DNA from 3 places in the Pseudarthrobacter sp. B4EP4b genome. Region 3 is predicted to be linked to each of the others. Evidence: predicted binding sites of a transcription regulator. Region 3 holds the regulator's gene; each other region holds the start of a gene.
What was found. Region 3 encodes HrcA, which represses chaperone genes, less so after heat shock. Its sites were predicted from a motif close to TTNGCACTCGNNNNNNNCGAGTGCNAA; they were not measured.

Region 1 (4,308 bases), on a different contig from region 3:
CGGTCCACCCAGTAACCGAGGGTGGCCATCATGGCTGAACCCCAGACGATCGACGAGACGGTCAACTGGCCCACGATCACGGGATTCCGGGCTGCCGGGATGCGTTCGGTAATCACGAAGGGAAGCGCGGTGGCCTGGGCGGCCTGGGCGTTGAGCGAACGGACCATCTGCCGGTAGTCCGGCAGCCCTCCGGCCGGATCCGGGTTCGAGGCCTCCCACGGCGCCAGCCATTCGCTGTTGCGGGCACGGACTTCTGTCCACTCTTTTTTGTCCCGGTACCTGATGGGCCGCAGGACCAGGTCGCCGCACTCCAGGGTGACGGGCCAGATGGGGCCGGCGCGCATTGTGCTACTTGGAGAGACCGGCGGTGAAGCCCGGCAGCCATTCCCGCAGGCCGGGGCCAAGGTCGTCGCTGTCAATGGCCAGCTGGACACAGGCCTTCAGGTAGCTCAGTTTGTCACCGGTGTCGTAGCGGCGTCCCCTGAAGATCACACCGTAGACACCCTGCCCGTCGCCCTCTCCGGACGCGAGTTCCTGCAGGGCATCGGTGAGCTGGATTTCGCCGCCGCGGCCAGGACCGGTACGTTCCAGCACATCAAAGACGGCAGGGTGGAGCACGTAGCGGCCAATGATGGCCAGGTTGGACGGAGCTTCCCCGGCGGCAGGCTTTTCCACCAGCCTGTTGATGCGGACATAGCCCTCGCCGTCGATCTCCTCGATGTCCGCGCAGCCGTAGGCGCTGATCTGTGAGGGTTCCACCTCAATGAGGGCCACGACGGAGCCGCCCGTTTTGGCCTGGACGTCGATCATGGTGCTGAGCAGTTCGTCGCGGGCATCAATGAGGTCATCGCCCAGGAGGACTGCGAAGGCTTCATTGCCCACGTGCTGCTTGGCGCGGAGGACAGCATGGCCCAGTCCGTGGGGGTCGCCCTGGCGGACATAGTGGATATCGCCGAGATTGCTCGCGGCCTGTACGGAGGCCAGTTTTTCGGCGTCGCCTTTGCCCTCGAGCGTGGATTCCAGCGATGGAACGCGATCAAAGTGGTCTTCCAGGGCACGCTTGTTCCGTCCGGTGATCATCAGGACATCGTTGAGTCCCACGTGAACGGCTTCTTCAACTACATACTGGATGGCCGGCTTGTCCACGACGGGAAGCATTTCCTTGGGCATGGCCTTGGTGGCAGGCAGGAACCTTGTGCCGAGTCCGGCTGCGGGTATAACGGCTTTGCGAACTCTGGGGTTACTGGTACTCACCCGACTAATCTAACGTCAGCGTCAAGCAATCAATAATTATTGAAGGGCCGCCGGTTGTGCGGCCGCGGCGAAATCCGCCGCAGCGGCGAGTGATGGAGGAATGCACGTGTTGGAGGACGCCAAGGCTGTCAAGAACAGAATCCGCACGGCACACCGCCAAAGGCGGGCTACGCTGACCCCGCAGCAGATTGAGGCGGCAGGCGCTGCCCTGGCACGCCACGGCGCCGCCTGGGCCGACTCATTGACCGGTGGTGCCCGGGCAACGGTCTGCGTCTACTTCGGCGTGGGCGTGGAGCCCCCAACGCTTCCGCTGATCACCGCGCTTTACAACAACGGTCACAGCGTCCTGCTCCCGGTTTGCGAGCCGGGACGGGAACTGGCCTGGGTCTTCTGGGACCCTGCCGCGGGCTTGGAGCAGAGCCGGTTCGCCCCGATCCTTGAGCCCAAGGGTGAGCGGCACGGGCCGGACGTGGCGGGAACGGCTGCCGCGCTCTTTATCCCGGCGACGGCCGTGGACGCAGCGGGCAACAGGATCGGCCAAGGCGGCGGCTACTACGACAAGTTCCTGGGCCATCTGGCCACCGCCGGGAAGAATATTCCCCTGGCGGCCGTTGTGTACGACGAGGAACTGCTTCCCGCGGGGCAGATTCCGGAGGAGGAGTTCGACCGTCCGGTCCCGGCCATTCTGTCGCCATCAGGAATCCGGGTTCTTCACGGCCACGGCTGAATCCAACTCCCCTGGTTCTGCGGGGATGATAGAATTAGCACTCAGGCCCTGCGACTGCTAACGGACGGACCATCCGGCCGGGCAGCACGGGACCTCTCGTTTTGCCCAAGAGGAGGAGCACCAGTGCCAACGTATGCGTACGCCTGCAAGGATTGCGGCCATGCCTTCGACATCGTCCAGTCGTTTTCGGACAGCACTCTGACCTCGTGCCCCGAGTGCCAGGGGACGCTGCGCAAAAAGTTCAACAGCGTAGGTGTCGTTTTCAAGGGATCCGGTTTCTACCGCACCGACTCCCGCGACGCCAAGGGCAGCACGGTCTCTGCCGCCGCTCCGGCCTCTTCAGCGCCGGCTCCGGCTGCGGCACCTGCAGCGTCCGCTCCGGCTGCCGCGGCCAGCTAAGGCCAGCTGAACAGCACCGTTCGACGCCGGCCGGCCGGTTTGTCCACATAGGGCGCCTTGCGCCTGTCGCGGGCAGTCCGGCCGGCTTTAGCGTTGGCGCATGCCTGCAAACCTTTTTCGTTCCGGCGGGGCCGCTTCCCGCTATCAGCGTGGCACCGGCAGTTCCCGCGGCTCCGACCGGCGGCCCGCTGCTCTGCGTCTCGGCGGCTGGCTGAGCCGGAACCGCCGGCTGGCCATCGCCCTGCTGTTGTGCGCAGCTGCCGCGATCAGCGTCCATCAACTCACCCCCGCACCCGTTCACACCGTCACAGGACTTGCCGCCGCGAGGGACCTCCCCGCCGGCGCGGCACTGGCGCCGGCCGACCTGGCGCAGGTGCAAGTCCCGCCGGACATGATGGCTGCGGGTTTCCTGGACCAGGACAATGAACTGGCCGGCAAACAGCTGGCAGCTCCGCTCCGCAAAGGCCAGCTGCTGACAGACGCCCAGCTGCTCGGTCCCGGGCTGCTCGCCGGAACACCCCCGGGTTCAGCCGCCGTGCCCCTTCGAATGGCGGACCCGTCCTCCATCCAGCTCGTCTCGCCCGGGCAGCTGGTCAACGTGGTGCTGACAGCTGCCGACGGCTTCGACCAGCAGGCGCCGTCAGAAGTTCTGGCAACGGCTGTTCCCGTCCTTTGGACGTCCGGCAAGGGTGGCCAGAGCGGGCAGTGGCTGGGCACGTCCGAAACGGACGGCCTGATTGTTGTGGCAGCAAGTGCCGAGCAGGCGGCGCGGCTGGCCGGCGCCTCAACTCAGGGCAAACTCTTCTTTGTCCTGGTGGGACCGTAACGAAAGCTGCACCGGCCCAGGGAGTTCCAACCAGTGCCGCGAAAGGCAGCGGGAGCGCGACGTAAAGCGGTGCTGCGAAGGAAAGCGGGCCGCCGCGGACGCCCGGCTCTCAGCCCCAGTGCGGGGGCTTCTGTTCCTTCAGCCAGGCATCGTGGTCCTCGTCCGCGTCGCCCCAGCGCCTGGGGTCATCTTCGGCAGCCTTCGTGGGCAGGACGCCGCCGCCGGTCTGGTCTTTGCCCTTCCCCCGGCTCCGTACCTGGCCCTGATCCTGGCTTTGGTCCTGGTCCTGGCCTTGATCCTGGTTTTGGTCCTGGCCCTGGACGTCGCCGTCCCCCCGCGCAGCACCGGCCGCGAGGGATGGCTCCTGGGAAGGGTGATTGTTCTTGTCTTCGGTGGCCACGTGGACCGCCTCCTTGCTGTCCGGATGCTGTACCTGCAAGCGGCCCTGGTCCCTGCCGGGCACGTTCTGTTCCGCGCCGGCACTGCGCCGGGACCGCTGCTCCCCGGCCTGGATGCCGTTGAGCGCCTGGTCCACGTCGTCGTCGAGGAACCCAACTGACGTATCTCCCCTGCCCGGCAGGACCACCCGCTCAAGGCCCAGGTAGCCGGCGATGCGGTCTGCACAGGTGGACGGATCGGTGAACACCTCGATGGTCCACAGCGGCATGTAGCGCCACCCCAGCCGCTCCAGCAGCTGCGGCCGCAGCCGGCTCCGTTCCCGCACGCTCATGGTCCGGTATTGTTCGGTGCCGTCGGATTCGATCGCCACCGGCCATGGCAGGTCCGCGTCCTCCTGGCCCATGGTGCCCAACGGATCGGCCGCCGCCACCACGTCGATGGCACCGTCGTACTGGTGCCAGACGCGTGCTCCGCGTGCCCGCAGCCTGTCTCCGAGGTCAGCCACCAAAGGATCTGCCCCCAGGGCCTGTTCGCTGGCGGCCGCGCGCGACGCGGGAGTTCCGAGGTCCGTGTTGCCTGAAATTTCGCGGTCCAGCAACGAGTACAGATCCACCGCACCGTGCGTCAGCCGGGTGTGGTCCAGGTCCTCGGGCCGGAAGCAGGTGAGCACGTGCAGGGACCGGCGGGCACGGGTCATCGCCAG
Region 2 (4,308 bases), on a different contig from region 3:
CCGAGGAGCTTTTGCGGGGCCTGCTGGAGCGGGAGACCGGAACCGGCGGCTCCGACCGGGGCGGCTCCGGCTCAGGTGATTCAGGCTCTGGTGGGAAGACCGCGGACGGAGGTCCCGCCGTCGTCCTTGACGCCTTTGCCTTGGGCGGCCTGCTGAAACTGGCCGACCAGCTGGAACCGTGGAAGGGGCGGCTGATCCTCACACCGAATCCCAAGGAGGCGGCGGTCCTGCTGGAGCGGGAGGTGGATGACCTCGCGGCTGACGTGGCGGCGATAGCGGACAAATTCCAGGCGGTGGTGAGCTGCCAGGGCTTCATAGCCCGGCCGTCGGACGGTGGGGCTGGCGAGGAAGCTGAGCTGTGGCAGATGACCACGGGCTATGGCGGACTGGGAACATCCGGAAGCGGCGATGTTCTGGCCGGGGCGATTGCGGGACTGCGCGCACGCGGAACAACCAGTGCACAGGCTGCCTGCTGGGGGACGCATCTCCACGCTGCCGCAGCGGACCGGCTCGCCAGCAGGATGGGGCCCCTCGGATTCCTCGCCCGCGAACTGGCCGACGAACTGCCCGCCCTGATGCTGGAGCTGAACACCTAAGCCACTAAAGCAACGCGGGATCACTTCCGGCCCAATGTTTCCGTTTTATTGGGCCGGATCTGACCCCGCGTTGCAGGAAAAAGAAGCCCCGGCATGGGATGACCCCCGGCTGAAGCCGGGGGCCACCGTATCGGGAGGTTCAGGCGTAGGCTGCCGATGCGCTTTAAGCGCTGTGGCGTGCATACTAGCGATCCGCCCAAGAGGCAGTCAGCAATTATCGAATACCCGACGTCCCGATCCTGTTGAAACTAGGCGGCAATTTCCTGCTTTGCCCCCTTCGTCTCAATTTCGATCTTGCGCGGCTTGGCCTTCTCGGCGACAGGAATCCGCAGCGTCAGGACACCGGCGTCGTAGCTTGCCTTGACGTTATCGGTATCCAGGGTATCCCCGAGGATCAGCTGGCGGCTGAACACGCCGCGCGGCCGCTCGGAGGCGATCAACTCGGTGTCCTTGCCGGCCGGTTCCGGACGCTCGGCCCGCACCGTCAGGACATTCCGCTCCACATCCAGATTCACCGAATCCACTGCAACACCGGGCAGATCAAAGGCGACGACGAATTCCTGGCCCTCACGCCAAGCGTCCATCGGCATCGCTGCCGGACGCGCTGCCGTGCCGAGGACCTGCTGGGCCAGCCTGTCCAGCTCGCGGAACGGATCGGTTCGCATCAACATGGCTTCCCTCCTCGTAAGAGACGGTCCAACAATTGGTTTGGGGTATCAGCCGATCTGTAGTGGCTGATATAGATTTTTTACCACTGGTCCAGTAGGTCTGCAAGCGGTTTTGGGAAGAATTTTCTCGTTTTTGCGAGGTCCGTCCAGGCGCGGCGAAGGGGCCTCCCGCTCTGTGCAGAAGGCCCCGTCTCTCAGGTGTTTTGGCTGGTCAGCTACGAGTGGGATCCGGGCGCAGCGGCGTGGGCCCGGGATCCGGCACGGGCAGCGGCCCGGGAGGTTCCGGCGTCGGGAAAGGATTGGGCGGCTGTGGGCCGGGATGGCCGGGCTGGGTGGGATCAGGCTGGTCCGGGCCTGGTTCCGGCGGGAACGGTTCGGGCTCGTGCACTGGCGGGATGGTCATATGCTTCCCCTCTCACGCTGGGCGGATGTGCCTTAGCGTGAACAGGATACGCCTGCGGCCGGAACCCCACTAGGCCACCGTTTCCCCGACGCCCTATCACTTTTGGTCCCCAAGACGGCCGCTTGGGACCAAAAGTGATAGGGCATCGCCTGGATTTCTGCGGGAGGTGATGGGGCGTTATCGTCCGGTAGCGAACGGCCGGTTCATTGTCGGGGCGGGTCTATATATTGAAACCATGACCCAGACTCCGCTGCAGGATTCCGCCAGCACCACCGCCACGCCCGCTCCCCCGGCTGCCAAGAAGGTTCCCACCGAACGCAAGCACCACGGGGACACCTTTGTGGACAACTACGAGTGGCTGCGGGACAAGGAATCCGCCGAGGTCGTGGAGCACCTGAAGGCGGAGAACGCCTACCAGGAAGCGGTCACCGCGCACCAGGAGCCGCTGCGCGAGGCCATCTTCCAGGAGATCAAGGGCCGCACGCAGGAGACGGACCTGTCGGTCCCGCACCGCAAGGACGGCTGGTGGTACTTCAGCCGATCGGTGGAAGGCAAGGAGTACGGCATCCAATGCCGGGTCAAGGCGGAAGACACCGGCAATCCCGTACAGGACTGGACGCCGCCCCGGGTGGAGCCCGGCGTGGACATCCCTGGCGAGGAAGTCCTGCTGGACGGCAACGTCGAAGCGGAGGGCAAGCCCTTCTTCTCCGTGGGCGGCACCGCTGTGACGGTGGACGGAACCCTGTACGCCTATGCCGTGGACAACAGCGGCGACGAACGCTTCACCCTGCGCATCAAGGACCTTCGCACCGGCGAACTCCTGCCGGACGTCATCGAGAACATCTTCTACGGCGTCTCCTTCTCCCCTGACGGCACCCGCATCTTCTACACCGTGGTGGACGCGTCCTGGCGCCCCTACCAGGTCAAGGCGCACACCCTGGGCACGCCGGTTGAGGAAGACGCAGTGATCTACCAGGAGGACGACGCCGCCATGTGGCTGGGCTTCGAGCTCTCCGCGGACCGTCGCTACCTGGTGCTTGGCATCGGCTGCTCAGAGTACAGCGAGACCCGCTTGCTCCGCTTCGACGACCCCGCCCAGGAACTCACCACCGTGATTTCCCGCAACGAGCGGGTCCTGTACGAAGCCGAACCGTTCCTGCTGCCCGGGCCGGACGGTGAAAAAACGGAAAAGATCCTGCTGACCCACAACCGCAGTGCCGTTAACTCCATGGTCTCCCTCGCGGACCCGGCCGAGCTGGGGAAGCCGCTGGCCGAACAGCAGTGGGCCACAGTCGTCGAACATTCCGACGACGTCCGCGTCAACGGCGCGGGCGTCACCTCCACCCACCTCGTGGTGTCCATCCGCAAGGACACCATCGAGCGCGTCCAGGTGATCGGCCTGGCCGGCCTGGGCACCGCCGCACAGGAGCCGCCGGTGGAGCCTGCGTTCGACGAAGAGCTGTACACGGCGGGAGTGGGCGGATCGGACTATGAAGCCCCGGTGATCCGGCTGGGCTACACGTCCTACTTCACGCCGTCGCGCGTTTACGACTTCGTGCTGCCCACCCCGGAAAAGCCCGCCGGCGAGCTGCTGCTGCGGAAGGAAAGCCCCGTGCTGGGCGGCTACGACGGCCGCGACTACGTGGCCACGCGCGAATGGGCGACGGCGGCGGACGGCACCCGCATCCCGCTCTCGGTGTTGCGGCACAAGGCCGTCAAACAGGATTCGACGGCGGCCGGGCTGGTGTACGGCTACGGCTCCTATGAGCTGAGCATGGATCCCGGCTTCGGCATTGCGCGCCTGTCCCTGCTTGACCGCGGTGTGGTGTTCGTGATCGCGCATATCCGCGGCGGCGGTGAACTGGGCCGGCACTGGTACGAGGACGGCAAGAAGTTCACCAAAAAGAACACCTTCACCGACTTCATTGACGCCACCGACTGGCTGGCCGCTTCCGGCTGGGTGGACCCGTCCCGCATTGCGGCGTTGGGCGGCTCCGCCGGCGGCCTGCTCATGGGAGCGGTGGCCAACATGGCTCCGGAAAAGTACGCGGCGATTGTGGCGCAGGTGCCGTTCGTTGACCCGCTGACCAGCATCCTGGACCCGGACCTGCCGCTCTCCGCCCTTGAATGGGAGGAATGGGGCAACCCCATCACGGACCCCGAGGTCTACGGCTACATGAAGTCCTACGCCCCCTACGAGAACGTGCACCGGACGGCATACCCGAAGATCGCCGCCGTGACATCTTTCAATGACACCCGGGTCCTCTATGTGGAGCCCGCCAAGTGGGTGCAGGAGCTGCGGAACAAGACCACCGGGAGCCAGCCGATCGTGATGAAGATCGAGATGGACGGCGGCCATGGCGGCGCGTCCGGCCGCTACGTCCAGTGGCGCGAACGGGCCTGGGACTACGCCTTTATTGCCGATTCCCTTGGGGCCACGGAGCTGCTCCCCGGTGCCGGGCTGAAGTAGGCGCAAGCGTACGACGGCGGGCGCGTCCCGCCGCCGTACGCCCGCCTTTTGCCCCACGCACCGCAGTGGCCTTAGCCCTGCGGGTGCTCCGCCAGCCACTCCGCCAAGGTTTCGAGGTTGGCCCGGACCGTTCTCCCCTGCGCCCGGGCCACGAGCGCGTCGGCCAGTTTG
Region 3 (4,308 bases):
CTGGTGGAACGTCAAACACCCCACGGCCTATGCAGGCCGCCTGGCCCAGGGCCTCTCGCCTGCCGCCGGCCGGGAAACCCTGGACCTGGAAACCCGGAACGTGGAGCGGGTGATGCTTGAGGCGCGGCTGCAGTCAGGGCTGGCTGTCTCCACCCTCGGTGCCGACGGCAGGCACGAAGTGGCCGGCCTGATCGCGGACGGCCTGGTGGAGCCGGCGGCAGCCTTCCGGGGCCGGCTGGTCCTCACTCTCAAGGGCAGGCTCCTGGCCGATGCGGTGGTGCGCCGGGTCCTCCCGGACTAGATCCGCCAACACCAACGCGGGGTCACTCGCTGCCCAACAACGCCTGGTTATTGGGCAGGGAGTGACCCCGTGTTGCTGGAACGCTACTTGATCCAGCGGAGGTTGTACTGGTAGCGGTGCGGTTGGCCACGGTTCACGTGGATTCCGGCCGCCACCGAGAAGCACGTCAGGGCAATCCAGATCAAGGTTGCGATGACGGCGAAGATGTTGCCCACGACCGGCACAAACACCAGGATGTTGGCGAGCACGGCGGCGATGGTTGGGGGCAGGCTGAAGTTCAGCGCCTCCTTGGACTCCTGCGCGGTGAAGGGCCCCCGGTCACGGAAGATCAGGTAGATCAGGAGTGCAGGGACGCAGCCCAGGATCCCGCCGAAATGCGAGAGCGTAGCCCACTGCCTGTCTTCGCTGGCCGTCAGGGGCAGCGCATTCGCGGGGACGCCATGGTACTCCGAACGGCCCTCGCCGCCCTGGCTGTCCCTGTGATCTTGTGCGTTTTCTGCCACAGTCTGTTCCTTCGAAAGTGCAATGGTGCTGGGTAAGAATGCCAATATCTGCTGAGGCACTGCCAGAAGCAGACACCGCAGTACCAAGAATACTTGGTGAAGCCGCCCGCTCCGACGTCCTGCCGCTGGATCCTGTCAGTTCAGGGGACAGTGAGGAAGTCAATTACTTCCTCCACCCTGCCCAGCAGCGACGCTTCCAGGTCCGCGTAGGTGCGCACTGCGCCCAGCAGTTTCTGCCAGCCCAGCCCGGTGTCCTCCTTGGTGGCGTGCGGCCACCCGAACGCCTTGAGGATGCCGGTCTTCCAGTCCTGCCCGCGCGGCACTTCGGGCCACTTTTCAATGCCCAGGACGGACGGGCGGATCGCCTGCCAGACGTCGACATAGGGGTGGCCAACGATCAGCACGTTGCCGGCGGCTCCGGGGGAGGCCATGACCGCATCCGCGATCCGTGACTCCTTCGAATCGGGCACCAAATGGTCCACGAGCACGCCCAGGCGCCGCCCGGGACCGGGCCTGAAACCGGCAACCGCCGCCGCCAGGTCATCAATGCCGTGCAGGGGTTCGACGACGATGCCCTCCACCCGGAGGTCATCGCCCCATACTTTCTCCACCAGTTCGGCGTCGTGCTTTCCTTCCACCCAGATGCGGCTCGCCTTGGCCACCTGTGCCCGTTGGCCCGCCACCCGCACCGAACCGGATGCTGTCCGGCCGCCGGCCGGGCCCCCGGCCTGGGTTTGCTTGGGTACCGGTGGCATCAGCCGGATGGGCTGGCCTTCCAGGAGGAAACCGAAACCCAGCCGGAAGGACCTGGACTTGCCCCGGCGGTCCTCCAGGGCCACCACGTGCATGCCGCCTGATTTTTCCACCCGCGTCACTGCGCCTACCCAGCCGGACTGGACCTCCTCCAGTACCATGCCGCGCTCCACCGGCACTTCGGGCAGTTGCGTTCGTGCAGGTGCCGTCAGGTCCTGGGCTCCCCAGTTCTGGTATTGCATGGATGAACTCCGCTTCGTGCTGGATCCGGGCCCGGAATTTCGCCCGGAGCGGTACCAATGCTAACAACGGGGCGAGTCATAATAGACTGTTAGCACTTAGGCATGTCGAGTGCTAACCCCTGTGAGGTACGGTGCGGGCGGAACGGCTGCCCTGATCCCTGGATGGAGGTGGAGTGTGAGCGAACCGCGCAAGCTTGAAGTACTGCGGGCCATCGTGGAGGACTATGTCCACTCGCGCGAGCCCGTCGGGTCCAAGGCCCTGGTGGAACGGCACCATCTTGGTGTCTCCAGCGCCACCATTCGCAATGATATGGCCGCACTTGAGGACGAAGGGCTGATCACAGCCCCGCACACAAGCGCAGGCCGCATTCCCACGGACAAGGGCTACCGGCTCTTTGTGGACCAGATTTCTGCGGTCAAGCCGCTGTCCCAGGCCGAACGCCGGGCCATTCAGTCCCTGCTGGAAGGGGCAGACGACCTCGACGACGTCCTGGAGCGCACCGTCCGGCTGCTGTCCCAGCTGACCAACCAGGTGGCAGTGGTCCAGTATCCGCACCTCAACCGAGCCCTGGTCCGGCATATCGAATTCGTCCTCCTGGCACCGCGGAAGGTGCTGGTGGTGCTGATCGCCAACAGCGGCAAGGTGGAGCAGCGGGTCATCGACGTCGGGCAGGACCTTGGCGACGACGTCCTCGGTACTTTACGCACGCATTTCCTGGCATCCCTTGGCGGGACTGCCCTGAGCCAGCTGACGCAGTCGCTGCCCGCAGTGGTGTCCGGCGTCGCCCCCGCACAGCGGCAGGCAGCCCAGGCATTGGCGCACGGGCTGGAAGCCCTGGCGCACAGCAGCCGGGAGGACCGCATGGTGATGGCCGGGACAGCCAACCTTGCCCGTTCCAACGTGGATTTTCCGCTCAGCATCGGCCCCGTGCTGGAGGCGCTGGAGGAACAGGTGGTGATGCTGCGGCTCCTGAGCGAGATGGCACAGGACCACCGTGGGGTGGCCGTCAGCATCGGCCGCGAGAACCCGTACGACGGCCTGGCGGAGGCATCGGTGGTGGCCACCGGGTACGGGCCGGACAGTGTCGCGAAGATTGGCATCCTGGGCCCCACGAGGATGGACTACCCCACCACCATGGCCGCGGTCAGGGCCGTCGCCCGGTACCTGTCACGGATTTTAGGTCCCTGACCCGAACCGTCCGGCGGCCAGGCACGAACAGTAGCGCCCGCAGTACAACTGCAGGCAAAACAACAAGGAAGAGATACGAACTTTGAGCAGCCACTACGAAGTCCTTGGAGTCTCACCGGATGCAACCGGGGAAGAGATCAAGAAGGCCTACCGCAAGCTGGCCCGCACCCTTCACCCGGACGTTAACCCCGGCGAAGATGTGGCAGACCGCTTTAAGGCCGTGACCCACGCCTACGAAGTTCTCTCCGATCCCCAGAAGCGCCGGGTGTACGACACCACCGGCAACGAGAACGGCACGGACAACGGGTTCGGCGGGGGAGCCTACGCCGGCCAGGGCTTCGCCTTCCAGGACATCTTCGATACGTTCTTTGGCGCCGGCGGTTCCTCCGGGCCCGCATCCCGTGTCCGGCGCGGCCAGGACGCCCTCATCAGCGTCCGGATCGAACTTCGCGACGCCGTTTTCGGCGTCAACAGGAAGCTCGAAGTGGATACGGCAGTGGTGTGCCCAACGTGCGAAGGCTCGTGCTGCCGCCCCGGCACCCACCCGGAGCGCTGCGACATCTGCGGCGGCAGCGGCCAGGTCCAGCGGGCGGTCCGGTCCATCCTGGGCCAGGTCATGACCGCTGCCCCGTGCGGCACCTGCGAAGGCTTCGGCACCGTCATCAAGGACCCCTGCAACGAGTGCAGCGGGCAGGGCCGCATCCGCAGCCGGCGTTCGCTGACCATCAAGGTTCCCGCCGGCGTTGCCACAGGCACCCGCATCCAGCTCTCCGGCCAGGGCGAGGCCGGTCCTGCCGGCGGCCCCGCCGGAGACCTGTACGTTGAGATCCGCGTCAACAACGACGCCACCTATGTCCGCGAGGGCGACGACCTGCACGCCACCCTGAACATCCCCATGACCGCAGCCGCGCTGGGAACAGACGTCACCCTGGAAACCTTCGACGGTCCCCAGGAGATCGACGTGAAGGCAGGAACGCAGTCCGGCGAAATCATCACCTTGCGCGGGCTGGGCGTGACCCACCTGCGCGGTTACGGCCGTGGTGACTTGAAGGTCCATCTGCAGGTGGAGACGCCGGCGAAACTGGACGCGGCGCAGGAGGACCTGCTGCGCCAGCTCGCCAGGTTGCGCGGCGAGCAAATCACGGAGGGCAAACTGGCCGCCAGTGGCGGTATGTTCGCCAAGCTCCGGGACCGGTTCGGTAACCTGTAGCGGTGAGCAACCCCGTCTTTTTCACGGCGTCCGGGTCCCTGGACCAGATGGCACCCGAAGGGCGTTTTGTCCTGGCGGGACCTGAGGCCCGGCACGCAGTGACCGTCAAA

Region 1: the regulator HrcA is predicted to act here: its motif matches at 2,016-2,042, upstream of FNL14_RS15180 (FmdB family zinc ribbon protein).
Region 2: the regulator HrcA is predicted to act here: its motif matches at 1,345-1,371, upstream of FNL14_RS10085 (Hsp20/alpha crystallin family protein).

Annotation. Positions count from the first base shown of each region.
Region 1 covers NZ_VHIJ01000040.1:41,786-46,093, reverse strand. The annotation lists gene FNL14_RS15195 (GNAT family N-acetyltransferase) at 1-344, opposite strand, end outside; gene galU (UTP--glucose-1-phosphate uridylyltransferase GalU) at 349-1,254, opposite strand; gene FNL14_RS15185 (5-formyltetrahydrofolate cyclo-ligase) at 1,355-1,981, shown strand; gene FNL14_RS15180 (FmdB family zinc ribbon protein) at 2,105-2,380, shown strand; gene cpaB (Flp pilus assembly protein CpaB) at 2,481-3,206, shown strand; gene FNL14_RS15170 (DUF4011 domain-containing protein) at 3,316-4,308, opposite strand, start outside.
Region 2 covers NZ_VHIJ01000028.1:20,144-24,451, reverse strand. The annotation lists gene FNL14_RS10090 (NAD(P)H-hydrate dehydratase) at 1-596, shown strand, start outside; gene FNL14_RS10085 (Hsp20/alpha crystallin family protein) at 845-1,267, opposite strand; gene FNL14_RS10075 (S9 family peptidase) at 1,903-4,137, shown strand; gene FNL14_RS10070 (SRPBCC family protein) at 4,209-4,308, opposite strand, start outside.
Region 3 covers NZ_VHIJ01000023.1:52,612-56,919, reverse strand. The annotation lists gene hemW (radical SAM family heme chaperone HemW) at 1-301, shown strand, start outside; gene FNL14_RS08670 (DUF4870 domain-containing protein) at 385-804, opposite strand; gene FNL14_RS08665 (DUF3097 domain-containing protein) at 945-1,799, opposite strand; gene hrcA (heat-inducible transcriptional repressor HrcA) at 1,975-2,988, shown strand; gene dnaJ (molecular chaperone DnaJ) at 3,071-4,198, shown strand; gene FNL14_RS08650 (16S rRNA (uracil(1498)-N(3))-methyltransferase) at 4,201-4,308, shown strand, end outside.